One region of the Acidovorax sp. AC410 genome, then DNA from elsewhere that is predicted to be linked to it. Evidence: riboswitches for the same ligand, from Rfam matches in the RefSeq annotation. Region 1 holds a riboswitch; the other holds the start of a gene.

What was found. A riboswitch is a leader RNA that binds a small molecule or an ion and turns the genes downstream of it on or off. The one in region 1 is predicted to bind glycine.
Region 2: another riboswitch for glycine. It lies ahead of AC0IZS_RS05870 (D-amino acid dehydrogenase); the one in region 1 lies ahead of gcvT (glycine cleavage system aminomethyltransferase GcvT).

Annotation. Positions count from the first base shown of each region.
Region 1 is NZ_CEEDCG010000001.1:6,574,175-6,589,745, reverse strand. Features, by position in the region: gene gcvP (aminomethyl-transferring glycine dehydrogenase) at 416-3,304, opposite strand; gene gcvH (glycine cleavage system protein GcvH) at 3,449-3,823, opposite strand; gene gcvT (glycine cleavage system aminomethyltransferase GcvT) at 3,898-5,034, opposite strand; glycine riboswitch at 5,085-5,211, opposite strand; glycine riboswitch at 5,233-5,316, opposite strand; gene AC0IZS_RS30595 (TRAP transporter large permease) at 5,331-6,608, opposite strand; gene AC0IZS_RS30590 (TRAP transporter small permease) at 6,605-7,099, opposite strand; gene AC0IZS_RS30585 (TRAP transporter substrate-binding protein) at 7,205-8,176, opposite strand; gene AC0IZS_RS30580 (Lrp/AsnC family transcriptional regulator) at 8,613-9,071, shown strand; gene AC0IZS_RS30575 (LysR family transcriptional regulator) at 9,161-10,069, shown strand; gene AC0IZS_RS30570 (putative hydro-lyase) at 10,533-11,357, shown strand; gene AC0IZS_RS30565 (TRAP transporter substrate-binding protein) at 11,373-12,341, shown strand; gene AC0IZS_RS30560 (TRAP transporter small permease subunit) at 12,424-12,957, shown strand; gene AC0IZS_RS30555 (TRAP transporter large permease) at 12,969-14,279, shown strand; gene AC0IZS_RS30550 (TRAP transporter substrate-binding protein) at 14,349-15,314, shown strand; gene AC0IZS_RS30545 (hypothetical protein) at 15,470-15,571, shown strand, end outside.
Region 2 is NZ_CEEDCG010000001.1:1,267,736-1,283,306, reverse strand. Features, by position in the region: gene AC0IZS_RS05940 (ABC transporter permease) at 1-639, opposite strand, end outside; gene AC0IZS_RS05935 (ABC transporter substrate-binding protein) at 664-2,223, opposite strand; gene AC0IZS_RS05930 (RidA family protein) at 2,374-2,766, shown strand; gene AC0IZS_RS05925 (sugar kinase) at 2,759-3,712, shown strand; gene nhaR (transcriptional activator NhaR) at 3,747-4,643, opposite strand; gene AC0IZS_RS05915 (Rrf2 family transcriptional regulator) at 4,801-5,355, shown strand; gene AC0IZS_RS05910 (VOC family protein) at 5,418-5,831, opposite strand; gene AC0IZS_RS05905 (glutathione S-transferase) at 5,872-6,516, opposite strand; gene AC0IZS_RS05900 (copper chaperone PCu(A)C) at 6,742-7,233, shown strand; gene AC0IZS_RS05895 (PhaM family polyhydroxyalkanoate granule multifunctional regulatory protein) at 7,323-8,153, shown strand; gene AC0IZS_RS05890 (FIST signal transduction protein) at 8,216-9,520, shown strand; gene AC0IZS_RS05885 (rhodanese-like domain-containing protein) at 9,545-10,699, opposite strand; gene sorT (SorT family sulfite dehydrogenase catalytic subunit) at 10,931-12,145, shown strand; gene sorU (SorU family sulfite dehydrogenase c-type cytochrome subunit) at 12,174-12,479, shown strand; gene AC0IZS_RS05870 (D-amino acid dehydrogenase) at 12,492-13,805, opposite strand; glycine riboswitch at 13,902-14,010, opposite strand; gene AC0IZS_RS05865 (YXWGXW repeat-containing protein) at 14,183-14,626, opposite strand; gene AC0IZS_RS05860 (YXWGXW repeat-containing protein) at 14,762-15,202, opposite strand; gene AC0IZS_RS05855 (DUF6463 family protein) at 15,350-15,571, opposite strand, start outside.

The sequences.
Region 1 (15,571 bases):
AAACAGCTGCGGCAAGCCAGATCACGAAGCGTGTGTGTCCTTCGGCACACACGCCCACCCCAGCCCCTGCGCTTCTCGGCGCAGCCAGCAGGGGTGGGGAGCGGGGTCAAATACGGCTGCTGCTGCGCAGCTACGCCGGGTGTCGGGTCGCGCTGCGCGCTGCCGACGGCTGGGGCGCAGCCGCCCTGTCCAGGCCAAGCGCAGCGAGGCAGTTGGGGCCGAGCGAAGCAATGGCCCGAGTGGAGCCCGCTCCCACCCCCTTCTGACACGGGCAGCGGGGTCGCCTTCCTTTGGGGTACGCTTCTTTGGCGACGCAAAGAAAGGTACCTCGGCCGCCGGGCCGAGACCCGGCCTCCGCCGTCAGCAAAAGAACGGAAGCAACCATAGCCCCCGCCGCACAAAGCGATTCAGCAGCTCAAGCGTAGTCGCTGACCGGGATGCAACTGCAAGACAGATTGCGATCCCCCCACACATTGTCCACCCGCCCCACAGGCGACCAGTATTTGGCACTGCGCAGAGCCGCCACAGGATAGGCCGCCGTCTCACGCGAGTACGGATGTGTCCACTCGCCGGTGAGCAGGCTCTCCGCCGTGTGCGGCGCGTTCTTGAGGGGGTTGTTGTCCTGCGGCCAGGCGGCGGCTTCGATCTGGCGGATCTCTTCGCGGATGGCGATCATCGCGTCGATGAAGCGGTCGATCTCGAACAGCGTCTCGCTCTCGGTGGGCTCGACCATCAGCGTGTTGGGCACCGGGAAGCTCAGCGTGGGCGCGTGAAAGCCGTAGTCGATAAGGCGCTTGGCGACGTCCTCGGCCATCACGCCGCTGGTGTCCTTCAACTGGCGCAGGTCCAGGATGCACTCGTGCGCCACATGGCCGTTGGCGCTCGCGTACAGCGTGGGGTAGTGGTCCTTGAGGCGCGCGCTGATGTAGTTGGCCGAGAGGATGGCAGTCTCGGTCGCGGCCTGCAGGCCTTCGGCGCCCATCATGCGGCAGTACATCCAGCTGATGGGCAGCACGGCGGCATTGCCCAGGGGGGCTGCCGAGACGGCGCCCACGCCACCGGGCACGCCAGCCGTGGCATGGCCGGGCAGGTAGGGCACGAGGTCGGCCACCACGCACACGGGGCCCACGCCGGGGCCGCCACCGCCGTGGGGAATGCAGAAGGTCTTGTGCAGGTTCAGGTGGCTCACGTCGCCGCCGAACTCGCCGGGGGCAGCCACGCCCACCAGGGCGTTCATGTTGGCACCGTCCACGTAGACCCGGCCGCCGTGCTGGTGTACCAGGGCGCACAGCTCCTTGACCTGGGTCTCGAACACGCCGTGCGTGCTCGGGTAGGTGATCATCACGGCGGCCAGGTTGTCGCTGTGCTGCTCGCACTTGGCCTGCAGGTCCGCCATGTCCACGTTGCCGTTGGCATCGCAGGCGGTCACCACCACCTGCATGCCCACCATCTGCGCGCTGGCGGGGTTGGTGCCGTGCGCGCTGCTGGGGATCAGGCAGATGTTGCGGTGGCCATGGCCCTGGGCCTCATGGTAGGCCTTGATGGCCAGCAGGCCCGCGTACTCGCCCTGCGAGCCGGCATTGGGCTGCAGGCTGATGCCGGCGTAGCCCGTGGCCTGGCACAGCCAGGCGCGCAGTTGCTCGTCGAGCTCGCGGTAGCCTTCGAGCTGATTGGCGGGGGCAAAGGGGTGTACCTGGGCGAACTCGGGCCAGGTGATGGGGATCATCTCGCTCGTGGCATTGAGCTTCATGGTGCAGCTGCCCAGCGGGATCATGCTGCGGTCCAGCGCCAGGTCCTTGTCGGACAGCTGGCGGATGTAGCGCAGCATGCCGGTCTCACTGTGGTGGGTGTTGAACACCGGGTGCGTGAGGTAGCTGCTGGTACGGCGCAGCTCGGTGGGGATCAGTGGCTCCACGCCCTTCTCGAACGCATCGAAGGTGGGCAGGGCCTGGCCGTCCTTGGCGAAGACCTTCCACAGCAGGGCGATGTCGGCACGGGTGGTGGTCTCGTCGAGCGAGATGCACAGGTAGTGCTCGAAGTACACGCGCAGGTTGGCACCCAGTTGCACGGCGCGCGCTGCGATGGCCGCAGTGGCGCCATCGGTCTTGAGTGTCAGGGTGTCGAACGTGGCCTGCGGGCGCACGGGGGCGCCCAGTTGCTCCAGGCCCTTGGCCAGGATGGCGGTGTAGCTGGCCACGCGCTGGGCAATGCGCTTCAAGCCCTCGGGCCCGTGGTACACGGCGTACATGCTGGCCACCACGGCCGGCAGCACCTGGGCCGTGCAGATGTTGGAGGTGGCCTTTTCGCGGCGGATGTGCTGCTCGCGCGTCTGCAGCGCCAGGCGGTAGGCGGGCTTGCCATGGGTGTCCACGCTCACCCCGACCAGGCGGCCGGGCAGGGAGCGCTTGAATTCGTCGCGGCAGGCCATGTAGGCGGCGTGCGGGCCGCCCGCGCCCATGGGCATGCCAAAGCGCTGGGTGGTGCCGACCACGATGTCGGCGCCCCATTCGCCGGGCGGGGTGATGAGGGTCAGCGCCAGCAGGTCGGCCGCGGCGATGAAGGCGGCCTGCTTGCCATGGGCTTTTTCGACGTCGGCGCGCAGGTCGTCGATGCGGCCGCTGGTGGCGGGGTACTGGGCCAGCACGGCGAAGTATTCGCCGTCGAGCGCCGCATGCCACTCGGGTGCGGAGTTCGCCAGCACCACCTCGATGTTGAGCGGTTTGGCACGGGTCTGGATGACCTCGATGGTCTGCGGGTGCGCGTCACCGGCGACGATGAAGCGGTTGCTCTTGCTCTTGACCGAGCGCTTGGCCAAGGTCATGGCCTCGGCCGCGGCCGTGGCCTCGTCGAGCATGGAAGCGTTGGCGATGGGCATGCCGGTCAGGTCGCAGACCATGGTCTGGAAGTTGACCAGGGCCTCCATGCGGCCCTGCGAGATCTCGGCCTGGTAGGGCGTGTAGGCCGTGTACCAGGCCGGGTTCTCGAGCACGTTGCGCAGGATCACGCCCGGCGTGTGCGTGCCGTAGTAGCCCTGGCCGATGAAACTGCGCAGCACCTGGTTCTTGCCTGCCATGGCCTTGAGCTCTGCCAGGGCCGCCGCTTCCGTCACGGGCAGCGGCAGGTCCATGGCCGTGCTGCGTGCAATCGAGCGCGGCACGATGCTTTCGATGAGGGCACGGCGCGAGGCCTCGCCGATCACCGACAGCATGTGTGCTTCGTCGGCCGCATCGATGCCGATATGGCGGGGCAGGAATTCGGTGGCGTTTTCGAGCGCGCCGAGCGGCAGGGCGGATTGCATCAACATGGGGCAGGTCTCAGGCTTCGTCAGAGGAGGGCAGGGCGGCAAGCGAATTGGGATTCGGCCGGATAACTAGGCGGGGAGACGCAGACAGTGCTGTGGCACGGCAAGGCGACCCAACGACGTTAGCCGGGCGAAGCCCAATTCGCGTCAGGCGTTCTTGGCGAACTCGGTGTAGTCGGTTTCGCTCAAGAGTGCGTCCAGTTGGCCGGCATCGCTGAGCTTGACCTTGAAGAACCAGCCGGTGTTCAGGGGATCGGAATTGGCCAGCGAGGGGTCGGCGCGCAGGGCTTCGTTGACCTCGACGATCTCGCCCGAGACGGGCATGTACACGTCGGCGGCGGCCTTCACGGACTCGACCACGCCGGCCACTTCGCCCTGGGCAAAGCTCTTGCCGACTTCGGGCAGGTCCACGAACACCACGTCACCCAGGGCGTCCTGGGCGTGCACGGTGATGCCCACGACGGCGGAGTTGGCGTCGGCGGCGTTGATCCATTCGTGGTCTTTGGAGAATTTGACGGTCATGGGGAAAGCTCCTGTGGCTTTGAAAAAATGAAGGAATCAGCAATGTAGCGGGCCGGGCCCGCAGCGGTGTGAAATCAGCCGCGGAAATAGTTGGCGGGGGTGAACGGCATGGCGCGCACCTCCATGGGAACGGCCTTGCCGCGCACGATGGCGTGCACGCGGGTGCCGATGGCGGCAAACGCAGGCGTGACATAGCCCATGGCCACGGGTTCGTTGACCGTGGGCCCGAGCAGGCCGCTGGTGACTTCGCCGATCTTCTGGCCATCGGTGCTCTGCAATTCGGTGTGCTCGCGCACGGGCACGCGCTCCAGCGCCACCAGGCCCACGCGCTTGCGCGCCAGGCTGGCGGGGTTGTCGATCTGCGCCAGCACCTTGTCGGCACCGGGAAAGCCGCCTGCGCGCGCACCACCGGTGCGCCGCACCTTCTGGATCGCCCAGTTCAGCGCCGCCTCGGGTGGGGTGGTGGTGGTGTCGATGTCGTTGCCGTACAGGCACAGGCCGGCTTCCAGGCGCAGCGAGTTGCGTGCGCCCAGGCCGATGGGCTTCACCTCGGGCTGGGCCAGCAGGGCGCGGGCCAGCGTGTCGGCCTGGGCCGCGGGCACCGAGATCTCGAAACCGTCCTCGCCCGTGTAGCCGCTGCGCGTCACGAAGCAGTCGCACCCGGCGATGGCGTAGCTGCCACCGGTCATGAACACCAGTTTTTCGATGCCCGGGGCCAGGCGCGCCAGGGCGGTCACGGCCTGCGGGCCCTGCAGTGCCAGCAAGGCATGGTCGGGCATGGGCACCACCTCGCAGCGCTGGCCGATGCGCGCCTGGATATGCGCGATGTCTTCCACCTTGCAGGCGCCGTTGACGATCACGAACAGCGTGTCGTTGCCCTGGTTGAAGAACATCAGGTCGTCGATGATGGTGCCCTCGTCGGTGAGGAGCAGGCCGTAGCGCTGCTTGCCCACGGGCAGGTCGACCACGTCCACGGGCACCAGGGTCTCGAAGGCAGCGGCGGCATCCGGGCCGATGAGTTGGAGCTGGCCCATGTGCGACACGTCGAACAGACCTGCTGCGGTGCGGGTGTGTACATGCTCGGCCATCAGGCCGGCGGGGTACTGCACGGGCATGGAATAGCCCGCGAACGGCACCATGCGGGCGCCCAGCTCCAGGTGCAGGGCGTTCAGGGGCGTGGTGAGCAGGGGGGCGGTGGCAGGGGCAGACATGGGGCGGACTCCGGGCAAATGAAAGCCGCAACCCATTCATGGATTGCGGGATTTGCCCTGCTGTCCGCTTTACCTGAGAGATTCACCGCACCGCCCTGGCTGGCGGCTGCGGCTTGCTCCTTCGGTGGGTGGCCTGCGCGCTGTGCTGCGCGGCCACCTCTCTCCAGCAAGGGAACGCCTGCATCCCTGCAGGCGGTTGCCAGTCCTTTTGCCTGAGCGTTCGGGGTGTCCCTGCGCCTTCGGCGGCCCCCTCACCATTGCTGGGGAAGGCTCTCTCCTGACCCGGCGGATTCTACCTACTTTGAATACACCAGATCGCGCAAGGTGAGCGAAATGCCCGGAATGTAGGTGATGAACATCAGGCACACCAGGATCACGCAGACGAAGGGCAGCAGGTGCTTGATGATCCGGTCCAGCGAGATGCGCGCCACCGTGCAGGCTGCGAACAGGTTCACGCCGAAGGGCGGCGTGATCATGCCCAGCGCGAGGTTCACCACCATGATCAGCCCGAAATGCACGGGGTCCACGCCGAAGTGCATGGCCACGGGCGCGAGAATGGGGGCCAGCACGATGATGGCGGCACTGGTCTCGATGAACATGCCGATCACGAACAGGGCCGCATTCACACCCAGCAGGAACAGGGTGGGCGATTGCAGCACCGACTCCAGCCAGCGGCCGATCGCGTCGGGCACGCCCGCGCGGGTGATCAGGAAGGCGAACAGCCCCGCGTTGGCGATGATGAACATGATCACCGCCGAGGAGATCGCCGACTTGCGCAGGATGGCGAACAGGTCCTTGATGCGGATCTCGCGGTAGATCACCACGCCCACGATCAGCGCGTAGAACACCGCCACAGCCGAGGCCTCGGTCGGGGTGAACACGCCGCCGTAGATGCCGCCCAGGATGATCACCGGCATCAGCAGCGCCCAGCCGGCCTGCAGTGTGGCTTTGCCGAAAGACATGCGGCCTTCGCCATCGTTCTTGCCCCAGCCCTTCCACTTGCAGTAGGCCCAGACGAAGAGCATCAGCGCGAAGCTGATCAGCAGCCCGGGGCCGAAGCCGGCGATGAACAGCTCGCCGATGGATACCTCGGCGCTCACGCCGTAGAGGATCATCGGGATGGAGGGCGGAATGATCACGCCCAGCTCCGCGCTGGTGGCCTGCAGCGCCGCGGCATAGCTCGTGGGGTAGCCATGCTTGATGAGGGCCGGGATCAGGATGGCGCCAATGGCGAAGGTGGTGGCCACCGACGAGCCAGACACCGCCGCGAAGATCATGCAGGTGAGCACGCAGGTCATGGGCAGGCCGCCCTGCACGCCACCCACGATGCTCTTGGCGAACTCGACCAGGCGGCGCGAGATGCCGCCGGTTTCCATCAGGTTGCCCGCCAGGATGAAGAAGGGGATGGCCGCCAGCGGAAACTTGTTGATCGAGCCGAACATCTCCTTGACGGAGATGAGCATGTTGGCATTGGAGGCCTGGATGCCCAGGATGGACGCCAGGCCGATGGAAACCGCTACCGAAATGGTCAGTGCAAAGCACAGCACCATCGTTGAAATCATGACCAGGCTCATTGGGCGGTCTCCAGTTCCATGCGCAGGGGATCGATCAGGTTGCCGATGATGCCGACCACGCAGAACAGGCCACCGACAGGCATGGCCAGGTAGGCCCAGAACATCGATACCGACTCCAGGCCGGCCATGCTCTGCACGCCGCCGCGCACGGAATAGTCCCAACCCCACCAGATGATCACTCCGATCAGCGCCAGCGCGGCGAGGGACACCACCCAGTCGAGCACGCGCCGCATCCTGGGCGGGCTCCACCGGTACAGCACGTCCACACTCACCATCGCCCCCTGGCGAAAGGCGGCGGGGATGGCGAGGAACACCATCCAGATCAGGCTGAAGCGGATCAGCACCTCGGTCCATTCGGCGGGCTGCTCCAGCACGAACCGAGTGATGATCTGGAACATGCCTAGCGCCGAAGCCAGCGCCAGCATGGCGCACGCGGCCAGCATGGCGATGGAGGTCGTCCAGCGCTCAAAGGTCAGGAAAGCATTTTTCATGGGGCAGGGCCAGCCACGGCAAGAGAAAGGATCAAAGGAAAAAACCAAACCCCCGCAGCGACGTTGCTACGGGGTGTTTGGTTCTGCACTGCGGAGCGCGGCGGTTTACTTCACGTCGCGGATCTTGTCGAGCGCGGCCTTGCCGAACTGCTTTTCGAACTCGGCGTTCACCGGCGCCAGGGTGGCGACGAACTTGGCCTTGTCCACGTTGTCGATCACCGTCATGCCCTTGGCGCGCAGGTCGGCCACGCCCTTGGCATCGTCTTCGTCGACGCGGGCGCGGTTGGCCTTGGTGCCTTCCTTGGCCGCGTCGAGGAAGGCCTGCTTGTCAGCGGCCGACAGCTTGTCGAACGAGGCCTTGTTCATCACGAAGATGCAGGGCGAGTAGACGTGGCCCGTGAGCGTCAGGTGCTTTTGCACCTGGTCGAACTTGGCCGAGATGATCACGGGCAGGGGGTTCTCCTGCCCGTCCACGGTACCTTGCTGCAAGGCCGTGAAGACTTCGGGGAAGGCCATGGGCGTGGTGATGATGCCAAAGCCCTTGTAGGCGGCGATGTGCACGGGGTTCTCCATGGTGCGCATCTTCAGGCCCTTGAGGTCGCCGGGCTCCTTCACGTCGCGCTTGCTGTTGGTCATGTGGCGGAAACCATTCTCCGCCCAGGCCAGGGCCTTGAAGCCCTTGGCGTCGAACTTGGTCAGCATCTCCTGGCCAATGGGGCCGTCGAGCACGGCGCGGGCGTGGGCCTTGTCGCGGAACAGGAAGGGCACGTCCAGGATCTTGGTGTCTGGCACGAAGTTCGGGATGGGGCCGGTGGAGCTGAAGGCCAGCTCCTGTGTGCCCAATTGCACCGCCTCGATCGATTCGCGCTCGCCGCCCAGGGCACCGTTGTAGAAGGTCTGCACCTTGTAGCGGCCGCCGGTGCGCTTTTCGACTTCCTTGGCAAACGTGTCGATGGCCACGCCCTGGTGGGAGTTCTGCGCCGTGGAAATGCTGATGCGCATGGTGGTCTGCGCGGCAGCGGTGGCCACAAAGCCGAGCGCGAGGCTCAGGCCGACGACGAGTCTGGTCAATTGCATGGTGTCTCCTGTTGATTCTTGGGCTGGCTGCCGGGGAGTTGTGTCCCCTCGCAAGCAATGGAGCATCCGCTCCACGCCTGCGCCAAATTATGGCGGCGCAACATGCCCTGGGCATCGGGGTTTGTGCTGGTAAGCGTGCATATGAATGCCCTGCGAGCGCACGGGGGTCGCAAGGGCGATAGAAGGGCGTGGATGCACTCGGATCATGAGATCGGGAGGAGGGGTGGAGGCCATGCTGCTCCGCTGCGGTTTGCCAAGTGCCCCGGTCTGGCGGTAACCAGTCCGGGGCCCTGTCAGTTTGTGCGCTCCGGTAAGAGCGCCTTGATGTCCAAAGTATGCGCTGCAGAGCGCAGCAGTTCTTTCCATTTTTCACTCGATATCCATGAATTGCAGAATAATTTGCTGCAAATTTGGAAATTCATGAATAATTGGGGCCATGGATCGCCTCGACAGAAAAATTCTCGCTGTGCTGCAGGGTGACGCGCGCGCCAGCCTGCAGGAAATCGGCCAGGCCGTGGGCCTGAGTCCCTCGCCCTGCTGGGGCCGCATCAAGAAGATGGAGGAGGCCGGTGTCATCCAGGGCTACACCGTGCGGCTCAATCCGCAGGCCCTTGGCCTGTCCGACACGGTGCTGGTGCAGGTCACGCTCGACAGCCACTCGGACAACACGCTCGAGAAGTTCGGCGAGACGCTGGCCAGCATCCCCGAGGTGATCGAGGCGCACCTGGTCTCGGGCGACTACGACTACCTGCTGCGCGTGGTGGTCAAGGACACGCGCGACTACGAGCGCCTGCTGCGCGAGAAGCTCTACAAGATCAAGGGCATACGCCATAGCCGTTCGAGCTTTGTGCTGCGCACGCTCAAGAAGGCCGACCTGCCGTTGTTCGCAGAATAGGGCAGGCCGCTTGCGCCACTGGCACGTTCGGTGCTCCGCAGCTCCCTGGCAGGCGCACAATCCTGGCGCCGCCGCCCCACGGAAAAACCATGAACCTGCGTTTCGTCGAAGCCTTCTACTGGGTTGCTTCCCTGCGCAGCGTGACGCGCGCGGCCGAGAAGCTGTTCCTCACCCAGTCGGCCATGTCCAGCCGCGTGGCGGCGCTGGAGGAAGAGCTGGGCGTGCTGCTGCTTGACCGCAGCGACAAGCGCTTCAAGCTCACGGTGGCGGGCACGCGCTTTCTCACCTACGCCAAGCGCATGCTCGAACTGCAGCGCCAGCTCAAGGCCGAGATGGGGTCGGGTGGGCCCATGGAGGTCTCGATCCGCCTGGGTGCCATCGAATCGGTGCTGCACTCCTGGCTCATTCCGTGGATCGAACAGCTGCGCAAGGACAACCCGCTGCTGGAGCTTGAACTCACGGTGGAGACGACGCCCGTGCTGCTCGACCAGATCCGCCGCGGCGCGCTGGACACGGTGTTCGCCGCGCTGCCCGCGTCGGCCGAGGGCATACGCACCCAGGCGCTCACGCCGATGGAAATGGTCTTCGTGGGCAACAGCACCCTGCACCGCAAGCGGCGCTATGCGCTGGCGGATTTCGCCGAGACGGACATCCTGACCTTCCAGCGTGGCTCGCAGCCGCACGTGACCCTGCTCGATGTGCTGCGCCAGGCCCAGGTGGAGCCACGCTGCGTGCACACCATCTCCTCCATCTCGGCCATGGTGCAACTGGTGCAGGGCGGCTTTGGCGTGGCCACGCTGCCGCGCCAGGCCGTGCAGCGGCTGCTGGCCTTTCCTGACCTGCGTCCGCTGGCCTGCGAGGCAGAGCTGCGCCCGCTGCCCATCCACCTGAGCTACCGCGAAGATCCCTCTTCGCCGGCCGTGGAAGGGGTGGTGCGTTCCGCCCTGGCCTTCGTCGAACTGCAGGCCGAGCGCACCAAGGGCCGCGCCAAAAGCTGAAATCTGGCTGACAAGGCACACCGGGCGCTGCGTCGGCGCAGACCGGTTCGGCTGTCGCGCAGCAGGCTGCCTTCCGTTTTTCGGCAGAACGCATGCCCTGGACGGCACTCTTCTCCCGGCCATGCCTGTTGTTGGTGCAGTCCGGCGGCCGCATGGATGCCCGTGCCTGTGCCATTCAAGCAGGAGAGCGCGCCCGTCTGCCCCCGGGCTGCTCCCTTCCACCACCGCCGTGGAGCGCTGTTTTGGGCCAGATCCACGCATGCCCGCAAGGACCCCGCGGCGCGTCCTTCGACTCCCTAGGGTTTCCACTTAGCACCAACTTGGGTGAAGTGTGCTCCAGCGTAGTGCATCGAAAAAATCGATGAGGTAAGAGAAATTTTTTGAATTTGCCAGGGGCAATGCACCGCCAACACAATCCACCCATCGCCACGCATCCGGCATTTCGCAACGCAAGGAACCCACGGTGGACTCCACACACAACAACACCCCCCAAGTCTTTGGTTCCGCAGGAAGCAGCAACGCCGCGCACGTGCGCAGCGTGATCCGCCAGGGCCTGTGGACCTCGCACACCAGCGGCCTGGCCGACGGCCATGTGCAGGGCAACCTGGTCATCCTGCCCGAAGTGCAGGCCGGCGACTTCCTGCGCTTTTGCCAGCGCAACCCCAAGCCCTGCCCGGTGCTGGCGGTGAGCGAGCCCGGCCAGTTCTCCTTGCCTTCGCTGGGCCAGGGCATCGACATCCGCAGCGACGTGCCGCTGTACCGCGTCTGGCGCCATGGCGAGATGGCCGAGGAGGTGACGGACATTGCTGCGTTCTGGCGCCCCGACCTCGTGACCTTCATCCTCGGCTGCTCGTTCTCGTTCGAGTCGGCGCTGATCGAAGCCGGCATCCGCCTGCGCCATGTCGACGAAGGCAAGAACGTGGCCATGTTCCGCACCAGCCTGCAGACCGAGCCGGCCGGCCCCTTCGGCGGTGCCATGGTGGTGACCATGCGGCCCATGCCGGCGGCCGACGTGATCCGCGCCGTGCAGGTGACCTCGCGCTTTCCCAATGTGCACGGCGCGCCCGTGCACATCGGCGACCCGTCGCTCATCGGCATCGCCGACATCACCAAGCCCGACTACGGCGATGCCGTGGCGCTGATGCCGGGCGAGATCCCCGTCTTCTGGGCCTGCGGTGTCACGCCCCAGTCCGCCATCCTGCACGCCCAGCCGGCGTTCTGCATCACCCACGCCCCGGGCTGCATGCTGATCTCCGACCTTCTCAACCACCAACTCGCCAGTTTCTAAACCAGGAGCCTCCCCATGAAAACCATCGCTTTCAGTATGTGTGCCCTCGCGTTCGCCGGCATCGCCCAGGCCCAGGCCAAGTGGGACCTGCCCTCGGGCTACGCCGCCAACACCTTTCAGGTGCAGAACCTGCAGCAGTTCGCACAGGACGTGGACAAGGCCACGGGCGGCAAGCTCAAGATCACCGTACACCCCAATGCCTCGCTGTTCAAGGCCAACGAGATCAAGCGCACCGTGCAGTCGGGCCAGGTGCCGGCGGGCGAGTTCATCCTTTCCGGCGCGGCCAATGAATCGGCGGCCTACGGCCTCGATTCCATCCCCTTCCTGGCGACCAGCTACGCCGACGCCAAGCGCCTGGACCAGGTCTCGCGCCCCATGCTGAACAAGACCCTGGCCACGCAAGGCATGAAGCTGCTGTACACCGTGGCCTGGCCCGCACAAAGCCTGTATTCCACCAAGCCCGTCACGGCGCTCAAGGACTTGAAGAGCACTAAGATGCGTGCCTTCAACCCCGTCACCTCGGGCATCGCCGTGGCCGTGGGCGCCCAGCCCGTGACCATCCAGCTGGCCGAGCTGCCCGCCGCACTCACCACCGGCACCGTGGACAACTTCCTCACCTCCAGCGCCAGCGGCGTGGAGAGCAAGCTCTACGAGAGCGTGAAGTACTTCTACGCCGTCTCGGCCTTCCTGCCGCGCAATGCCGTGGTGGTGAACCAGAAGACCTTCGATGCGCTGGACAAGCCCACGCAGGACGCGGTTCTCGCACAGGCCGCCGTTGCCGAGCGCCGCGGCTGGGCCCTGAGCGAGCAGAAGGACCAGGAGTACCTCAAGGAACTGGCCGCCAAGGGCATGCAGGTGGACACCGTGGCGGCAGGTCTCAAGGCCGAATTCAAGCCGATCGGCGAGCGCATGACGGCCGACTGGATCAAGGTTGCCGGCGACGAAGGCAAGGCCGTGATCGAAGCCTTCAACACCAGGAAGTGATGGGGCCACCATGTCTTCCCTGACCCAGACTTCCCCGGCCCCTGCCGGTGTGCAGGCGGGGGTGGCCGTGTCGCCACACCTGCTGCGGCGGGTGCTCGACGCCAGCTACGACATTGCCGGCACCGTCGGTGCCTGGTGCATCGCCGGCATCTGCTTGCTGATGGTGGTGCAGTCCCTGGGGCGCCAGTTCGGCTTTCCCACCGGTGCCATCAATGACGTGGTGGCCTGGCTCTGCGCTGCCGCCGCGTTCCTGACCATGGCCCACGCCTTCAAGCATGGCGACTTCGTGCGGGTGACGCTGGTGCTGGAGAAGCTTTCTCCCGCATCGCGCCGCGTGTTCGAGATGGTCTGCCTCACGGTGGCCGTGTTCGCCATCGGCTACCTCACCTGGTGGGCCTGCGCCTTCACCTACGAGAGCTGGAAATTCAACGAAGTGGCGCAGGGCCTGTGGGCGGTGCCGGTCTGGATCCCCCAGCTGAGCTTTGCCATCGGCTCCATCCTGTTCCTCGTGGCGGTGGTTGACGAATGGTGGATCGTGGCGCGCGGCGGGGTCCCCACCTTCGTGCGCCTGGTGGAAGAGCGCCACGCCAAGGGCGACTTCTCTTCGGACCTCTAAGGAGCATGACCATGGACATTCTTTCCATCGGCGCCTTCCTGCTGGTGATCATGCTGCTCATGCTCTCCGGCGGTGTCTGGATCGCCATGACGCTGGCCATCTGCGGCTGGATCGGGCAGGCCTTCTTCACCAACAGCCATGCCGGGCTGAACCTCTTCTCCGCCTTCTGGGAGAGCAATGCGAGCTGGGAGCTAGCGGCCCTGCCGCTGTTCATCTGGATGGGCGAGATCCTGTTCCGTACCCGGCTCAGCGAGGACATGTTCAGCGGCCTGGCGCCCTGGCTCAGCAAGGTGCCCGGGCGGCTGTTCCACACCACCATCCTGGGCTGCGGCATCTTCGGCTCGGTCTCGGGCTCCTCGGCGGCCACCTGTGCCACCATCGCCAAGGTCTCGCTGCCGGCGCTCAAGAAGCGCGGCTACGACGAGAACATCGCCATCGGCTCGCTGGCCACGGCCGGCACCCTGGGCATCCTGATACCGCCGTCCATCACCATGGTGGTGTACGCCGTGGCGGCCGATGCCTCCATCATCCGCATCTTCCTGGCGGGCTTTCTGCCCGGGCTGCTGCTGATGCTGCTGTTCTCGGGCTACATCGCCTGGTGGTCGGTGCGCAACAAGGAGCGCATGCCACCGGACGAGCCCGAGTTGAGCTTCCGCGAGAAGCTGCACCTGTCGCGCAACCTGATTCCCTGCGCACTGCTCATCGTGTTCATCTGCTGGTCCCTGGTGGCCGGCTGGGCCACGGCGACGGAATGCGCGGCCTATGGCGTGGTGGGGGCCCTGGCCCTGGCCGCATGGTGCAAGGCGCTGACCTGGCAGAACTTCAAGGAAGGCCTGGCCGGCTCGGCCCGCACCAGCTGCATGATCATGTTCATCCTGGCGGGCGCTGCCTTCCTGACCAAGACCATGGCCTTCACCGGCATCCCGCGCGAGCTGGCCACCTGGGTCGACTCCATGCACCTGTCGCCCTATGCGCTGATCGCCTGCCTGGTGGGGGTGTACCTGGTGCTCGGCACGGCGCTCGACGGCATCAGCATGATCGTGCTGACCGCCGCCGTGGTGATGCCCATGATCGAGAAGGCCGGCTTCGACCTGATCTGGTTCGGCATCTTCGTGATCCTGCTGGTCGAGATCGCCGAGGTCACGCCCCCCGTGGGCTTCAACCTCTTCGTGCTGCAGAACATGACAGGCAAGGACAGCAACCTCATCGCCAAGGCGGCCATCCCGTTCTTCTTCTGCCTGGTGGTGTGCATCGGCCTGATCACGGTCTTCCCGCAGATCGTCACCATCGTCCCTGACCTCGTCATGGGCGCGTCCAAGTAGGCCCCGCGCCTGCCACTGTGTCTGCCGGCGCTGCTGCACCGGCCTCCCGTCCCCCTTCAGGAGCTTGCCATGAAAGCCATGGTCTGGTTGGCCGCGCTCGCCGCGGTCCCGATGGTGCATGCCCAGGCACAGTGGAAGCTGGCCACCGGCTACCGCGCCGAGTCGTTCCACACGCGCAATGTGGTGCAGTTTGCGCAGGACGTGGAACGTGCCTCCTCGGGCGCCCTGCGCATCGAGGTGCACGCCAACAACGCCCTGTTCAAGCTCGGCGACATTCCGCAGGCAGTGCAGGAGGGCAAGGCCCAGGCGGGCGAGACCATCATGACCAGCCTGGTGAAGGGCATGCCGATCGCCGGTGCCGACGCGATTCCCTTCGTGGTGCGCAGCTACGCGGACGCAAGGCGCATGTGGGACCTGCAGCGCCCGCTGATCGAAGGGCACTTCGCACGCAAGGGGCTCAAGGCCCTGTATGCCGTGCCCTGGCCGCCACAGGGGCTGTTCTCGATTGCGCCCGTGCGCTCGTCGGCCGATTTCAAGGGCACGCGCATGCGCACCTACAACCCGGCCACCGTGCGCATTGCCGAGATGCTGGGCGCCACCACGGTGGATGTGCCCATGGTCGAGGTCAACAAGGCCCTGTCCGCGGGCCAGCTCGACTCCATGATCACCTCGGCCCTCACCGGGGTGGAGAACCAGGTCTGGGGCCAGATCCGGCATTACTACGGCATCAACGCCTGGTTCCCCAAGAACATCGTGTTCGTGAACCTGCAGGCCTTCGAGGCGCTGCCGCCGGCGGTGCGCCAGGCGGTGACGAAGGCCGCTGGCGAGGCCGAGGCGCGCGGCTGGGCCATGAGCCAGGCCGTGGCCGACGAGTCGGTGGGCGAGCTGCAGCGCAAGGGCATCAAGGTGGACCGCGCCTCCGCCGAGCTCGACACCGAACTCAAGCGCCTGGGTGAGCGCTTCTCGCGCGAGTGGGTGCGCTCCGTGGGGGGCGAGGCCAACCAGATCTTCATCCCGTACTACACGCAGCGCTGAGCTTTCCCAACCCCATTCCAGGAGAAGCACCATGCACACCCCCACCGACACCATCGAGATGTACCTGCGCGCCAAGGACGGCAACCGCCCACACCTGATCGCCCAGGCCTTTGCCGGCGGCGCGCTGCTGCAGATGGAGATGCGCCAGGGCGGGGATGGTCTTCCCGCCCTCGGCCCAGGGGCGCGAGGCGATTGCCGAGACCCTGGTGCGCAATTTCAACCGCAGCTTCGAGAACGTCTACACCTTCTGCCTGGCC
Region 2 (15,571 bases), 5.3 Mb from region 1:
GCGCACATAGTCCTCACCCAGGATGTCGAGCATCGAGGCGCGCGTGAAGCGGATGATCAGGGCCGAGTTCAGAAGGCCCAGCACCAGCGCCGGCAACAGCAGGTGGGTCAATCGTTCCGCAAGCGGCGACTCCGGATTCCCATAGCCCGAGGCCGGAAACCAGCCGAGTTTGACCGCGAACAGCTGGATCAGGATCAGCCCGAGCCAGAAGCTGGGCACGCTGGCACCCAGCATGGCCACGCCGCTCAGCGCCTGGTCACCGGGGCTGCCGCGCCAGATGGCGGCCGCCATGCCGCAGGGGATGCCGATCAGCGCCGCGATGCCGACCGCGAACAGCGCCAGGAACAGTGTGGGCTCGGCGCGCTCCAGCAGTGCCTGCGCCACCGGGCGCTGCAGGAAGATTGACTGCCCCAGGTTGCCCTGCAGCAACTCGCCGATCCACAGCACGAACTGCGTGGGCAGGGGCTTGTCCAGCCCGTATTGCACGCGCGCCGCGGCGATGTCCTCGGCCGTGGCCTGCTCGCCCAGCAGCAGCGCCACCGGGTCGCCCGAGGCCAGGCGCGTGAGCGCGAACACCAGCACCGCGACGAGGGCCAGCACCACCAGGGCGCCGCCCAGGCGGGTCATCAGAAAACGCATGGCAACGAACCTTGTGCGGTGGGCTTACTTGGCCAGGCCGGTATTCCAGAAGAACGGCCAGATCGCCGGCGTGTAGCCTTCCAGCTTGGCCGAGCGCGCCGAGAGGCCGTTGAACTTGCCGACCTCGATGAAGGGCACTTCGTCGTACACCACCTGCTGCACGGCACCCCACAGCGGGCCGCGCTTGGCGATGTTGGTCTCCTGGTTGAAGGCCGTGAGCGTGGCCTTCTTGGCCGGTGAGTCCCACCAGCCCGGTGCGCCTTCACCCAGCTGCGGCGGCGAGAGCATGGGCTCGGGGAACAGGCCCGAGTGCGTGAAGTACACGTCCCACAGCTTGGCGTCGTTGCGCCGCTGCACCAGCGTGGCCCAGTCCACCACCTGCAGCTCGGTCTTGAAGCCGGCCTTCTTGAGCTGCTCGGCCATCACCAACGCCATGTTGTAGTGGAACTCGTACTGGCGGCTGGCCATGATGCGCACCGGCTGGCCGTTGTAGCCGGCCTTGGCCGCCTGGTCCTTGGCGGCCTGCGGGTTGCGCTCGTTGTACAGCTTGCCGCCCGCATCCGAGTAGTAGGGCGTGCCCTTGGGGAAGAAGTTGGGCTCCACCACGAAGAAGCGGTTGTCGCCGAAGCCCGCAGCCAGCAATTCGCCCGAACCCACTGCGGTCTGCACCGCGCGGCGCAGCGGTTGCGCGGCGAGCACGCCTTCCTTGGTGTTGAAGACGATGTAGGGGAAACCGAAGTTCTTGGTCACGATGGGCACCACGGCCGGCGCGCCCTTGTCGATGCGGCTGGCCGCTTCCACGGGCAGCAGGTCGGCGTACTGGAACTGGCCCGACAGCGCGCCTTCCACGCGCGTGTTGGCATTGGGCACGGGCACGAAGCGCAGTTCGTCGAGCAGGGCCTCGCGGCGGCCGGCGTAGCCGCTCGGCGCCTCCTTGCGGGCGCTATAGCTGTCGTGGCGCACCAGCACCGTGAACTGGTCGGGGCGGCGTTCCTTGAATTTGTAGGGCCCGGTGCCGATGAAGTCCTTGAGCTGTGGCGCGATGCTTTCCTTGGCCATGATGGCGGCCATGCCACTGGGCAGCGCCAGCTGGGCCAACAGCGGTGCGTAGGGCGCCTTGAGCTTGAGCTCCACCGACAGCGGGCCCTTGGCGGTGAGCGAGGCCACCTCCTTGCCCACGGCCTTGCCGCGCGGCGACAGCTCCATCCAGCGCTGCAGCGAGGCCACCACGTCATCGGCGTTCAAGTCGCGCCCGTTGTGCAGCTTGACCTCCTTGCGCAGGGCGATGGTGTAGGTCAGCCCGTCCTTGGACACGGTGGGCAGGCCTTCGGCCAGCATGGGCGCCACGGCCCAGTTCGCGTCGAACGTGTACAGCGGTTCGTACACGTGCTGCATGATGGTGCCGACCAGGTCGGCCGTGCTCACCATGGGGTCCAGCCCCTGGGGCTCGCCGACCATGGCCAGGTTGGCGGCGCCCCCCTTGGCAGGGGCGGCCCGGGCGGGCAGGCCCGAACCCAGGGCCACGAGCACGGCAGCCGTGGCTGCCAGGCCCAGAACACTGCGCCGGGCGGCCTGAACAGGCATTCCAGGCGTCAACCAATCACGGATGGATGAGGATTGCATCGTGGCTCCATAAGTAATAACATTACATTTTTAATCGTAGATGACTCGTTTATGAAAGTCAAACGGGTTTTTTCCGATGATTTATGTAAATTCATTACACAAGGAGCTTGCATGAGCCACGTAGAACTGCTGGGCCAGTCCCCCATCGCCTCCGACCGCCAGGCGCGGCCCCTGTCGCCCGCCACGCGCGCCGGCGACTTCGTCTTCGTCTCGGGCCAGGTGCCCACGGACGACCAGGGCCAGGTGATCGTCGGCGGCATCGAGGCGCAGACGCGCCAGGTGTTCCAGCGCGTCAAGGACGCCCTGGCGCTGGCCGACTGCACCCTGGCCGACGTGGCCAAGGTCAGCGTCTGGCTGGCCGATGCGCGCGATTTCGGCAGCTTCAATCGTGTCTACATGGAGTGCTTCGGCGAGCATCGGCCGGCCCGCTCCACGGTGGAGTCGCGCCTCATGATCGACGCCAAGGTCGAGATCGACGTCACCGCCTACAAGCCCCGTGCCTGAGCGCGCCACCACCTCCGTGGGCAGGACCTTTGACGTGGCCGCGCTGGGCGAGGCCATGGTCGAGTTCAACCAGGTCCACCCCGGCCAGCCGCAGTACCTGCGCGGCTTCGGCGGCGACACCAGCAACGCCGCCATCGCGGCGGCGCGGGCCGGCGCGCGCGTGGCCTACCTTACGCGCATCGGGCAGGACAGCTTCGGCCAGGCGCTCACCGCGCTGTGGCGTACCGAGGGGGTGGACACCCGTGCGGTGCAGGGCGATGGCGAACACCCCACCGGCATCTACTTCGTCTCGCACGGGGATGCCGGGCACGAGTTCAGCTACCTGCGCGCGGGCTCGGCCGCGAGCCGCATGTCGCCGCAATGGTTGGCCGGCGAGCCCACGGCCGTGCTGCAGGCCGCTCGCATCCTGCACCTGTCGGGCATTTCGCTAGCCATCTCGCCCCAGGCCTGCGACACGGCCTTCGAGGCCATGCGCCTGGCGCGCGAGGCCGGCACGCTGGTGTCCTTCGACTCCAACCTGCGCCTCAAGCTCTGGCCGCTGGCGCGTGCCCAGGCTTGCATCGCGCAAGCCGTGGCGCTGTGCGACATCTTTTTGCCCAGCCTGGAGGACATGCAGGCCCTGACGGGCCTGAGCGACCCCGACACCATCATCGACTGGGGCCATGCGCGCGGTGCAGCCACCGTGGTGCTCAAGCTCGGCGCCGACGGCGCCCTGGCCAGCGATGGCCGGCACCGGGAGCGCATCGCCGGCCTGCGCGTCACGCCGGTTGACGCCACCGGTGCGGGCGACTGCTTCTGCGGCAACCTGCTGGCCCGCCTGGCCCAGGGCGACGACGTGTTCGCTGCAGCGCGCTACGCCAATGCCGCGGCCGCGCTGGCCGTGCAGGGCTATGGCGCCGTGGCGCCGCTGCCCTACGCGCGCCAGGTGCAGGTGACGATTGCCTGAATCGGTGGGGCAGGGCCGTCGGCACCTGCCCCGGTCATGCCGCGAACAGGTCGGACCGGGCGGCCTTGGTGATGGCGGCCACACAGGGGTGGCTGATGCGCCGCTCCACCGAGATCGCGAAAAATTCCTCCACCAGTTCCGTGGAGCGGCCGATCACCTCCACCCCGAACTGGGCCTGGGTCTCCTCTTCCAGCACCGTGGGCGAGGTGAACACCCCGCGCCCCTCGCGCCCAAAGGCGTTCATCAGCGCGCTGTCGTCGAACTCCCCCACCAGGCGTGGCTGCAGCTGGTGCTTGTTGAACCAGTGGTCGAGCTGCTGGCGCACCGAGGACATGGGCCCCTGGATCAGCATCGGCGCGCCATGCAGGCACTTGGGGAAAGGCCCTTGCAGCTGGCTGCGCAGGGTCGGCGCGCAGAAGAAGCTCATGGAGCTGGTGCCCAGGCCGTGGTTGAAGGCCTTGACGCCGATCTTCCTGGAGACTGGCTCGTCCGCCAGCACCAGGTCCAGCCGGTTCAGGCTCAGCTGCGCCACCAGCTCCGGGAACTTGCCCTCGTGGCAGGTCATGTGGACCTGTTCGGCCAGGCCCATTGCCGGCTCCAGCAGGTGGTAGGCCACCGACTTGGCCACCGAATCCGCCACACCCACGCGGAACTCCAGCGGGCGTGACTGCCCGCGCGCCAGGCGGATGGATTTTTCGAGCTCATCGCCCAGCGCAAAGATCTGCTCCGCATAACCGAGTGCCACCCGGCCTTCGCTGGTCAGCTCCAGCCCCCGGCCGCGCTTCTTGAACAGGTCGTGGCCCAGCCACTCCTCCAGTTGCTTGATCTGGCCCGACAGCGTCTGCGGCGTGGTGTTGAGCTGCTCGCCGGCGCGCATGATGCCGCCCGCCTTGGCCGTGGTCCAGAAGTAGCGCAGGTGCTTGAAGTTCATGCCGTCTCCTTGATACTTCGCAAAAATCGAAGTAAAAATCTCAATAAATCGAATATACGCGAAGTGTCAAGATCCCTACAGTACGTTCATGGACAGATCGCGGCACGCCCCTTCGGGCACCGAACCCTGGCCATACAACGTTCACAAGGAGTCAAAGATGCGTATCACTACCCGAGGGCAACTTGCCGTGTCGGCCATGACCGATCTCGCACTGCGCCAGCAGATGCGTCCTGTGGCACTGTCGACCATCAGTGCACGCCAGGGCACCTCGCTGTCCTACCTGGAGCAGCTGTTCAGCGCGCTGCGGCGCGCCGGGCTGGTGGACAGCACGCGCGGACCTGGCGGCGGCTACACGCTGGCGCGCCGCGCGGACCAGGTGTCTGTGGCCGACATCATCCTGGCGGTGGAAAACCTCAAGGGCGACGACACCCAGAGCCTGGCCCAGGGCCAGGCGGCGCAGATGAAGGCCATGACGGGTGAGCTGTGGATCACCTTCAACAGCCGGGTGATGGACTACCTGCAGTCCGTGACCCTGGCCGAGCTGGTGACGCAGGAGCTGGCCCGTGGCGTGGTGGTGGAGTCCGGCGAGCCGGCGCCGCAGCAACGTGCCCGCGCCGTGCCCAGCGCCAAGCCCAAGCCACGCCTGGCGGGGCTGGGTGTGCCCAACTCGGTGTTCGCACTGGGGAGCATGCCGCTGATGCAGCGGCGCTGAAAGAGTGCCGAGGGGGGCGGCGGCTGCCGCCCCTGGCTCCCTGTGTCTGGGGCGGTGGCGGCCTACGCCGCGTACACCTGTTCCATGGACTTGAAGCCCTTCATCTCGATCGGGTTGCCGCTCGGGTCGTGGAAGAACATCGTCCACTGCTCGCCGGGTTCGCCCTCGAAGCGCACCTGCGGCGCAAGCACGAACGGCGTGCCGGCCGCCTTCAGGCGCTCGGCCACGGCCTTCCAGGCGGGCAATTCAAGGATGGCGCCGAAGTGCGGCATGGGCACCAGGTGCTCGCCCACATGGCCGGTGGCGGCGCTGCTGAACGGCGTGCCCAGGTGCAGGGAGATTTGGTGGCCGAAGAAGTCGAAATCGACCCAGGTGTCGGTGCTGCGGCCTTCGCGGCAACCCAGCACGCCGCCGTAGAAACGGCGGGCTGCGTCGAGGTCGGTGACGTTGAAGGCGAGGTGGAAGAGGCTGTGCATCGGCGCAGGATAGCAGCGGATGCGCGCCCCCTTGGCGACGTCAGCCTTTCGGTCTGGCCAGCATCTCGGCCGTGTTGGTCTTGCGGTCGGCATTCACGCGCGCCACATGGGGGCGCTCGTTCATGCGGGCCAGGTAGTCGCGCACCGGCAGCTCGGCCAGGAAGTCGCGGCCGTAGATGATCTTCGTGGCCGAGGACACCAGCGGCAGGTGCACGATGGCCGCGCAGTCCGCCGCGGTGAACGTATCGCCACCGATGAAGGGGCTGAACTTCGTGAGCTGGGCGAATGCGGCGATGTTCCTGGCCAACTGCACGCCGACCTTCTCGCGGGCGGCCTCGCTCACCGTGCCGCCGAAAAAGGCCTGCGGGTAGAGGTTGCGCGCCACCAGCTCCAGGTGCAGCTCCATGAAGGTGATCAGCTCGCGCACCTTGCCGGCGGCCAGCGGCTCGGCCGGGATCAGCGGGTGTTCGGGGTAGGCCGACTCGATGTAGTCGGCGATCACCGCCGACTCGCACAGCGTGCCGTTCGGGGTGCGCAGGTAGGGCACCTTGCCCAGGGGGCTGGCGCTGCGGTCGGTCTCGCCGATCCAGGCCAGTTCCTCCTGGAAGGGCACGCCCTTTTCGAGCAGCGCGAGCTTGACCTTGTTGTAGTAGTTGCTGGCCGAAAAGCCGCAGAGGGTGAGCATGGGGTGTCTCCTGAATTGCCTTGGGGGCTGTGGGTTGGCGCCAGCCGCCATGCTAGGGGCTGGCCGGGGCCTGGCGCGTCGCGCAGATGACGCCCGGGCGGCTTGCCAGGGTGCCCGTCCCTACAATGAGGGAGCACGCGCTTGCAGCGCAACCCCTTCCATTCTCAGGAGCGGCCGCCCTGGCCCCGCCATCGGCGCCGCCACCGTTCTCCAGGAGCCTTTTGCATGACTTTCTTCCGCACCCTCGCCGGCCTCACCCTGTGCACCCTGCTGGCCGCCCCTGCGCTGGCCCAGGTGGCCGACGTGAAGGTTGAGGGCGCCTGGGCCCGCGCCAGCGTGCCCGGCCAGAAGGGCACCGGCGCGTTCATGAAGCTCACGGCACCGCAGGGTGCGCGCCTGGTGGCTGCATCCTCTCCCGCCGCCGGCGTGACCGAGGTGCATGAAATGAAACTCGATGGCGACGTGATGCGCATGCGTGCCGTGCCGGTGCTGGAGCTGCCTGCCGGCAAGCCCGTGGAGCTCAAGCCCGGGGGCTTTCACGTCATGCTGCTGGACCTCAAGGCACCCCTCGCCAAGGACAGCACCGTGCCGCTCACGCTGACCTTCAAGGACGCCAAGGGCGTGGAAAGCAAGCTGGACCTGACCGTGCCCGTGGCGACCAGCGCGCCGGGCGCGCCAGCGGGGGCGCCAGCCCACGCGCATGGGCACAAACACTGAGGAACAAGCCCCCTGCATGCCATCGCCAGCGGCCATCCATTGGGGTAAGCTGTCAGGAGAGATCACCCACCCATTCTTGCGGAGCGGCCATGAGCGACACATCCAATTTCGGTTTCGGCAAATTCGTCCCCGGCTTCGATTTCCTGCAGAGCCTGGCCAAGGGGGCGACCAACAGCATTCCGCAATTGCCCAACCTGTCCAATTGGGTGGCGCCGACCATCAGCGTCGAAGAGCTGGAAAAGCGCATCGAGGAGCTCAAGGCGGTGCAGTTCTGGCTGGAGCAGAACTCGCGTGCGCTCTCCGCCACCATCCAGGCGCTGGAGGTGCAGAAGATGACGCTGGCCACCTTGAAGGGCATGAATTTCAGCATGGGTGACGTGGCCAATGCCTTCAAGCTCAAGACGGCAGACACCGTGATGAGCGGCGTGCAAAAGGCGGCCGACACCGTGAGTGGCGCGGCAGAGGCCGTGGCCGGCGCTGCCGCCCGCGTCACGGGCCGGGCGAAGGACGAAGAGGAAGCGGACGACGCCGAACCCGAGGCAGAGGCACCCGCCAAAGCCAAGAAAGGAAAGGCCGCCGCAGCGGCGCCCGAAGCCTCCGTGGTGGACCCCCTGCAGTGGTGGGGCGCGCTCACCGGCCAGTTCCAGCAGATCGCTGCCAACGCCATGAAAGACGCGGCCAAGCAGACCGCCCTCGACACCACCAAGAACATGGCCACCGGCCTGGCCAAGGAGGCCATCAAGACGGCCACCGGCATGGCCAGCCAGTTCGCTGCCAAGGGCATGAAGAGCATGGCTGGCGAGCGCAAGCCCGCCGCCAAAAAGGCTGCAGCGGCCAAGCCTGCAGCCAAGGCCAAACCGGCGGCGAAGAAGACGACGACGGCTGCGGCCAAGCGCGCGCCGCGCAAGCGCGCCGGCTGACCCCGGCCCGTGCGTCCCGCGCGGGTGGGCGCCGCGCAACCGCCTGCGAGAAGACACACACCATGACACTCTTTCCCTCCGGCCATGCGACCCACCCCCAGTGGCGCATGGCTGCGGCTCTGGCGCTGGCGCAGCTGCGCGCGCAGATGGCGCTGCCCCAGTATGCGAGCACCCCCACGCTGGGCCTGCTCTACATCACCGACCACTATGCGGGCGATGCCCAGGCCTTGCTCGACCATCTGGCCAGCGAACTGCCCGAGGTGACCGACTGGAGTGGCACCGTGGGCGTGGGCGTGGCCGCCAACAACGCCGAGTACTTCGACGAGCCGGCGCTGTCCGTGATGCTGCTCGACATTTCCCCCGACCAGTACCGCGTGTTCTCGGGCGTAGCCCCGCTGCCGCGCCACCCGACCCGGGGTTTCGTCGCCCATACGGCGCTGGTGCATGCCGACGGCCACACGCCCGAACTGGCCGAGCTGCTGGCCGAGATGGCGGCTCGCACCGAGACCGGCTACCTGTTCGGCGGCCTGAGCGCCAGCCGCGGCGCGGGCGTGCAGTTCGCGGTGGCGGGCGACGGCAATATTGCCGGGCAGGGCGGTGCCAGCGGTGTCTTTGATGGCGGCATGTCGGGGGTGGCCTTCGGCTCCGGGGTGGCCCTGGTCTCGCGCGTCACCCAGGGCTGCCAGCCCGTGGGGCCGCTGCGCCGTGTGACTGCTGCGCATGAGAATGTGGTGCTGCAGCTCGATGGCGAGCCGGCGCTCGACGTGCTGCTCGACACGCTGGAGGTATCGCTCGACGGTGATCCGCAGCCCGCGCTGCGCAAGGTGCGCGCCACGCTGGCCGGGCTGGTGGATGCCGGAGAGCAGCCCCGGGGCCCGCAGCGCACCGGCCACTTCGGCACCGACACCCGCGTGCGCCACATCGTCGGCCTGGACGGCGCGCGCCGGGGGGTGGCCCTGGGCGACCGGGTGGAGCCCGGCATGCACCTGGCCTTCTGCCAGCGCAACGTGGCGGCGGCACGCGCCGACCTGATGCGCATCTGCGCCGAGATCCGCGAGGAGCTGGAGCCCGAGGAACTGGAGCCTGCGCCCCTGGAGTCGCAGGACCAGACGGGCCGCGCCATGGCCCCGGCGCCCGGAGCTGCGGCGCATGGCCCGGCCGCGGCGCAGGGCGGTCGGCGCATTCGCGGCGCCATCTACGTGAGCTGCTCAGGCCGCGGTGGCCCGCACTTCGGTGGACCCAGCGCAGAGCTGCAGATCGTGCGCCATGCGCTGGGCGACGTGCCGCTGACGGGCTTTTTCGCGGGCGGCGAGATCGCGCACCACCATCTGTATGGCTATACGGGCGTGCTCACGGTCTTCACCTGAAGGCAGGGCGCCAGGGCGCCCAGGTCAACTGCTTTCGGTCGGAAGCCCGTCGGCATCCCACTCGGGCAGGCCGCCGCGCAACCAGTACACCGTCTTGTAGCCCTTGCTGGCCGCGACCTTGGCCGCCTTGTAGGACTTCCAGCATTCAGCCCCGTTGCAGGCAAAGATCACGGGCTTGCTGCGGTCCACTTTCTCCAGGGCCTGGAAGTCATCCTGTGCGGCGTTGAAAGCCACGTCCTTGAGGCTTTTCTCCACGTAGGCCGCGAACACGGCGCCGCGGATGCGCTTGGCCTTGAATTCCTTCTCGGTGCGCGTGTCGACCACCACCGCTCCTTGCGCCTGCAGCTTCTGCGCCTCCCGCGCCGTGATGCGGTTCACGCCAGGCAGGCTGTTGGGGGTGAACAGGCCGAGTTCCGCCACGCGGCGGTACTCCTGTGCTTCGGGGCGCAGGGCCACCGGGCTCAGCCCCACGGTACTGGAGCCCGAGGCGAACCACTGCGCCAGGCGTGCCTTGACGTCGGCGGGCAGATCCTTCTTCACGGTGATCGAGAAGCCGCCCGGCACCGGCTGCGAGGTCGCCAGCACCCGCGCATCGCCCTTGTGGGTGGCGGACCATTCGGCCCAGTCATCCGCCCGCACCACGGTGGCATCGGTGCTGCCCAGCACCAGCGCGCTCAAGCCCGCCTGCGGGTGCTTTTCGTGCAGCACCGACTTGAGGTCCTGGAACGACAGGCCGGCTTCATTGAGCATGCCGCGTGCCATGTAGGTGTAGATCGAGTCCTGCTGGGGCAGGTACAGGCGCTGGCCTTTCATCGCCGCCACATTGGCCACCTGGGGGGAGCCCACGAGCAGGTACAGGTCCGATTTCTGGGTGGCGCCCACCAGCTCGTACCCGCGCTGCAGCGCCGAGGCTGCCACCTGGGCCGGGCCGATGAACACGTCGTAGCCCGCGCTGCGCGTGGCGCGCATGACATCGGCCAGGTCTTCGCTGGTGGCCACGGTGGCGGGTTGGCCCGCGGCCTTGGACAGGCCCGACTCGAACGCGCTGCGCAGGATGCTGTGCGCGGCCTTCTTGGCCGTGGGCTCCACGGCCACGATGGCCGTGAGCTGGGCCTGGGCCAGGGGACTGAGCAACAGCAGCAACAGGGACAGCAAGGCAGGGCGTGTTGTGCGGTACATGGTGTCTCCTCCGGAGTCTGTCAGCCGATGTCAAATATGCACCAGGGCGCTACCGAACACACGTCCTTCGCGGTGTTGTTGCCATTTCTTACACCTGCTCTCACAAACCCCCAGGGCAAATCGGGGCTGCCATACCAGAATGGGATATGCCCCGCATCCTGGCGGCCGTCTGTGACCGGTGCCGACTGCGGAAACACTGCCTTTGCTTTGTCAACTCTGGAGGACCGTTCCATGAAGAATCCCGTGACCTTGCCGCGCCGCCACCTGCTCACCGGCAGCGCTGCCGCACTGAGCGCCCTGGGGCTGGCCGCATGGACAAGGGGGGTGCATGCCCAGGCCGTGCCGGCCGCAGCGGCCAAGCCGCTGCCCGCCTATGCGGGGTGGAAGAACCCTGGCAGCCTGATCGTGCACAGCAGCAGCACGCTGGAGACGCGCCGCTCGGCGTTCGGCACGGGGGTGGTCACGCCATCGAGCCAGCTGTACATCCGCAACAACCTGCCCGCGCCCGATGCCGCCATCGTGGCCGACCGCGATGCCTGGAGCGTCTCCATCGAGGGCGTAAAGGCACCGCGCACGCTGACCCTGGCCGAGCTGCGGACCCTGGGCATCGAGACCGTGACCACGGTGCTGCAGTGCTCGGGCAACGGGCGCGGCTTTTTCCCCAGCAAGCCCAGCGGTACGCCGTGGACGGTGGGTGCGGCAGGCTGCGTGGTCTGGAGCGGCGTGCCGCTGCGCAACGTGGTGGCCGCCCTGGGTGGGCTGGCGGGCAGTGCTGCCTACCTCACCGGCACGGGTGGCGAGAAATTGCCCGAGGGCGTGGACCCCCTCACGGTGGTGGTCGAGCGCTCGGTGCCCATCCAGGCGCTGGACGATGCCATCCTGGCCTGGGAGATGAACGGCGAGCCGATGCCGCTGGCCCATGGTGGGCCGCTGCGCCTGATCGTGCCGGGCTACCAGGGGGTGAACAACATCAAGTACGTCAAGCGCGTGGCCTTTGGTGCCGAGCAGTCCCAGGCGCGCATCATGTCCCACGGCTACCGCATGTCCCCGCCCGGCACCAAGGCCAGCCCCGAGCAGCCCTCGGTGTGGGAGATGACGACCAAGTCCTGGATCAACGGTCCCCTGCCCGAGCAAGGCACGCTCAAGGCCGGCATGGTGCAGGTGCATGGCGTGGCATTTGGCGGCACACGCGGCGTCAAGGGCGTGGACGTCTCGGTGGATGGCGGCAAGACCTGGCAGGCGGCCCGGCTCATCGGGCCTGACCTGGGCCGCTTTGCGTGGCGCCAATTCGTGCTGCCCGTGCGCCTGGCCGCAGGCTCGCACGAACTGCTCAGCCGCGCCACCGACACGGCTGGCAACGTGCAGCCCGAGCAGCGCGAGGAAAACCTGGGTGGCTACAACAACACGAGCTGGCGCGACCACGGTGTGACCGTGGCAGTCGCTTGAGGTGGTGAGCAGTTTGCGCACCACGGCCATGGCCGCGCTGCTGGCGTTGGTCTCCGGCGCCGTTGGGGCCGCCGACGCCAGCGAACTGGCACGGGGCAAGGAGCTGTTCGGCAAGATCCAGCCCTCCTGTGCCGTGTGCCACACGCTGCAGGCGGCCGGGGCCGAGGGGCAGGTGGGCCCCATCCTGGACGAGCTCAAGCCCAACGCCGAGCGCGTGCTGCGCGCGCTGCGCGCGGGCATCGGCGTCATGCCGTCCTATGCCGACAAGCTCAGCGACAAGGACATGCGGGCGCTGGCGAGCTTCGTCGCGCAGGCCTCGGGCGCCGCGCCCTGACCGGGCGCTTGCTCAGGCCTTCGACGCCGCAGGCAACAGGCTGGGCACGCTGCTCTGCGGCATGCCCGTGAACGCGAAATCCAGTTCCGGCGCCAGGCCGCTCACGATGCGCGCCACCGACTTGCCCGAGCCGCAGGCATGCGTCCAGCCCAGCGTGCCGTGGCCGGTGTTGAGGAACAGGTTGCCGAGTTTCGTCTTGCCGATCAGCGGCACGTTGCTCGGCGTGGCGGGGCGCAGGCCGGTCCAGAACTGGGCCCGGCTGGCATCGCCCGCGCCGGGAAACAACTGCTCCACACGGCGCACGATGGCGTCGCAGCGCACCTGGTTGAGGTCGCGGTTGTAGCCGTTGAGTTCGGCCGTGCCGGCAATGCGCAGGCGGTCACCGCGCTCGCTGGTGTAGCGCGAGAAGACCAGCTTGTACTCATCGTCCGTCAGGCTCACCTGGTGCGCCATCGATGCGTCCTTGACCGGCATGGTCACCGAGTAGCCCTTGGCCGGGTAGATGGGCAGGCGGATGCCCAGGGGCTGTGCCAGCAGCGGGCTGAACGAGCCCATGGCCAGTACGAAGGCGTCGCCGTGTACGCGCTCGAAGCGGCCCTCGGCGGTGGTCAGCTCCACATGGTCGATGCGCCCGCCGGCCTCGCGCAGCGCCGTGATGTGGTGCCCCAGGCGGAACTGCACGCCCGCTGCCTCGCACAGGCGTGCCAGCTCGCGCGTGAAGGTATTGGCATCACCCGACTCGTCCTCCGCGGTGTAGGTGGCGCCAGCCAGCTGCGGGCGGATGTGCGCCAGGGCCGGCTCGATGCGCACGGCCTCGTCGGCGCTGATGACCTGGCGCTCGCAGCCGAGCTGGCGCATCTGCTCGGCCGGGGCCAGGGCGCCGTCGAACTCCTTCTGGTCGGTATAGAAGTGCAGGATGCCCTGCGTGCGCTGGTCGTAGGCGATGCCGGTGGCAGCGCGCAGCTGCTGCAGCGTGTCGCGGCTGTAGGTGCCGAGGCGCACGATCTGCTCGATGTTGTGGCGCGTGCGCGCCGGCGTGCAGTTGCGCAGGAACGACAGGCCCCAGAGCCACTGGCGCATGTCGGCACGGATGCGGAACAACAGGGGCGCATCTTCCTTGCCCAGCCACTGCAGCACCTTGAGCGGCGCGCTGGGGTTGGCCCAGGGCTCGGCATGGCTCACCGAGATCTGGCCACCGTTGGCAAAGCTGGTTTCCGCACCGGGCGCACCCTGGCGGTCGATGACGGTCACCTCGTGGCCGAGTTGCTGCAGGAAATAGGCCGAAGTCACGCCGAGCAGGCCGGCGCCAAGAACGATCACACGCATTTTGAAAGCCTCTGGAAGGGCAATCGCCGGGCCTGTCGGTGTCGCTGTGGGCTATGGAATATCGATAGCGTGCAGCGGGCACGTCTTTGCCCGGCTGCCGCTCCCCCTGTCCTTGGTACCTGAGAGATTCACCGCCGCCCCTCATGGGCTGCGGCTTGCTCCTTCGGTGCGCTACATGGCGTAGCGGCTCTCCAGACGGCCTTGATGAATGGTGCAGTACGGAACCTGAGCGTGCATGGGAGTTTGCGCCTTCGGTGAAGCGGGCACTGCCGCTTGCTCTCCTGCGGTGTCCATTCTAGGCGCCGCAAAGACGAACGCCGCAGCTAATGTGCGGCGTTCATTGCTGATACAAGGCCGGGCGATGGCCCGGTCAGGCATCAGTTGCGGCGGGGGTTGTCCGGGTTGCTGTCGCGGCGGTTCGATACACCATCGCCATCCCGATCACGGTCGTTGCGGTTGCTCACGCCATCACCGTCACGGTCCCAGCCGCCACGGCGCATTTCCCAGCGGCCGTCGCGCTCCTGCCAGGTGGGCTGGCGGTAGGCGTAGCCGGGGCGTGCCTTCACCCAGTGGCCAGCGACCCACACATGGCGGCCGCCACGCCAGTCCCAATGGCCTTCTTCCCAGACCTGGCCGCGGCGGGGGCGTGGCACGGCCTCGCGGCGAGGTGGTGGAGGAGCGGGGATCACCTGGTACCCCTGGGGGCCCGACTGGATCACCACGGTACCTTGGTGCACCGGCTGGGCCGTGGCCACAGACGAGAGGCTTGCCAGAGCCAGGGTGGTTGCAATAAGGGCTGCGTAAGTGGTTTTGTAAGCCATGGATGACTCCTTCTTCAATGTTGTTGTGTCGCCTTTGTATGGTGGGCAGGCAGCGGCGCCACGTCTGTAGGTGCTGCGCCTTGGTCCCTGTAGGCGAGCGGGGCCGGCCCGCGCAGGGCGGCCGGCCTGCCGCCATCAGTTGCGGTACGGGTTGTCCGGACGGCGGTCGTGGCGGTTGGGCACACCGTCGCCATCGCGGTCCCAGCCGCCGGGGCGCATGTGGTGGCGGCCATCGCGCTCTTCCCAGCGCGGCTCGCGGTAGCTGTAGCCGGGGCGGGCCTTGACCCAGTAGCCCTGGATCCAGACATGGCGACCGCCGCGCCATTCCCAATGGCCGGGCACCCAGGCCATGCCACGGCGCGCGTGCGGTGGCGCTTCGTAGCGGGGTGGGGGGGGTGCGTGGTACTGCACCGGGGTGACCTGCAGCGGCGCCAGGGCGGGGCGCTGCACGGGGTGTTGGTAGTAAGGGTCGCCGGTCTGGATGACGACGGTGGCGCTGGGGGATGCCAGCGCCGGGGCAATGGCACCCAGCGACAGCAAGGCCAGGGAAGCGACGGCGAGGGCGATGCGGGCCATGAAGGTCTCCTTGGAAATGATTCCTTGCGGAACCGGAGCCTTGATCCTGGGCGTTTTGCGTCAAGCCGGTGTAGTGCTCGTGCGAAGAGTTGTAAGCGGATGTTGCTGCGGCGCGGCTTGCGCACCCAAAGCGTGATTTATGTCACATCAGCGGACCAGCAAGGCCAGCGCCGGCGGCAGCACCAGCCAGAAGCCCGACACCGGCATCAGCACCACGCCGGCCAGCACCAGGGCCAGCAGGCACCAGCCCATGGGCCGCAGCGCCTCGGCCGGCTGGCTGCGCTCGAGCGCCGTCACCTCCCATGCCAGCAGGGCCAGCACCGCGCCGAACAGCAGGAACCAGACGGCGGTGCCCAGGTGCATGTCGTC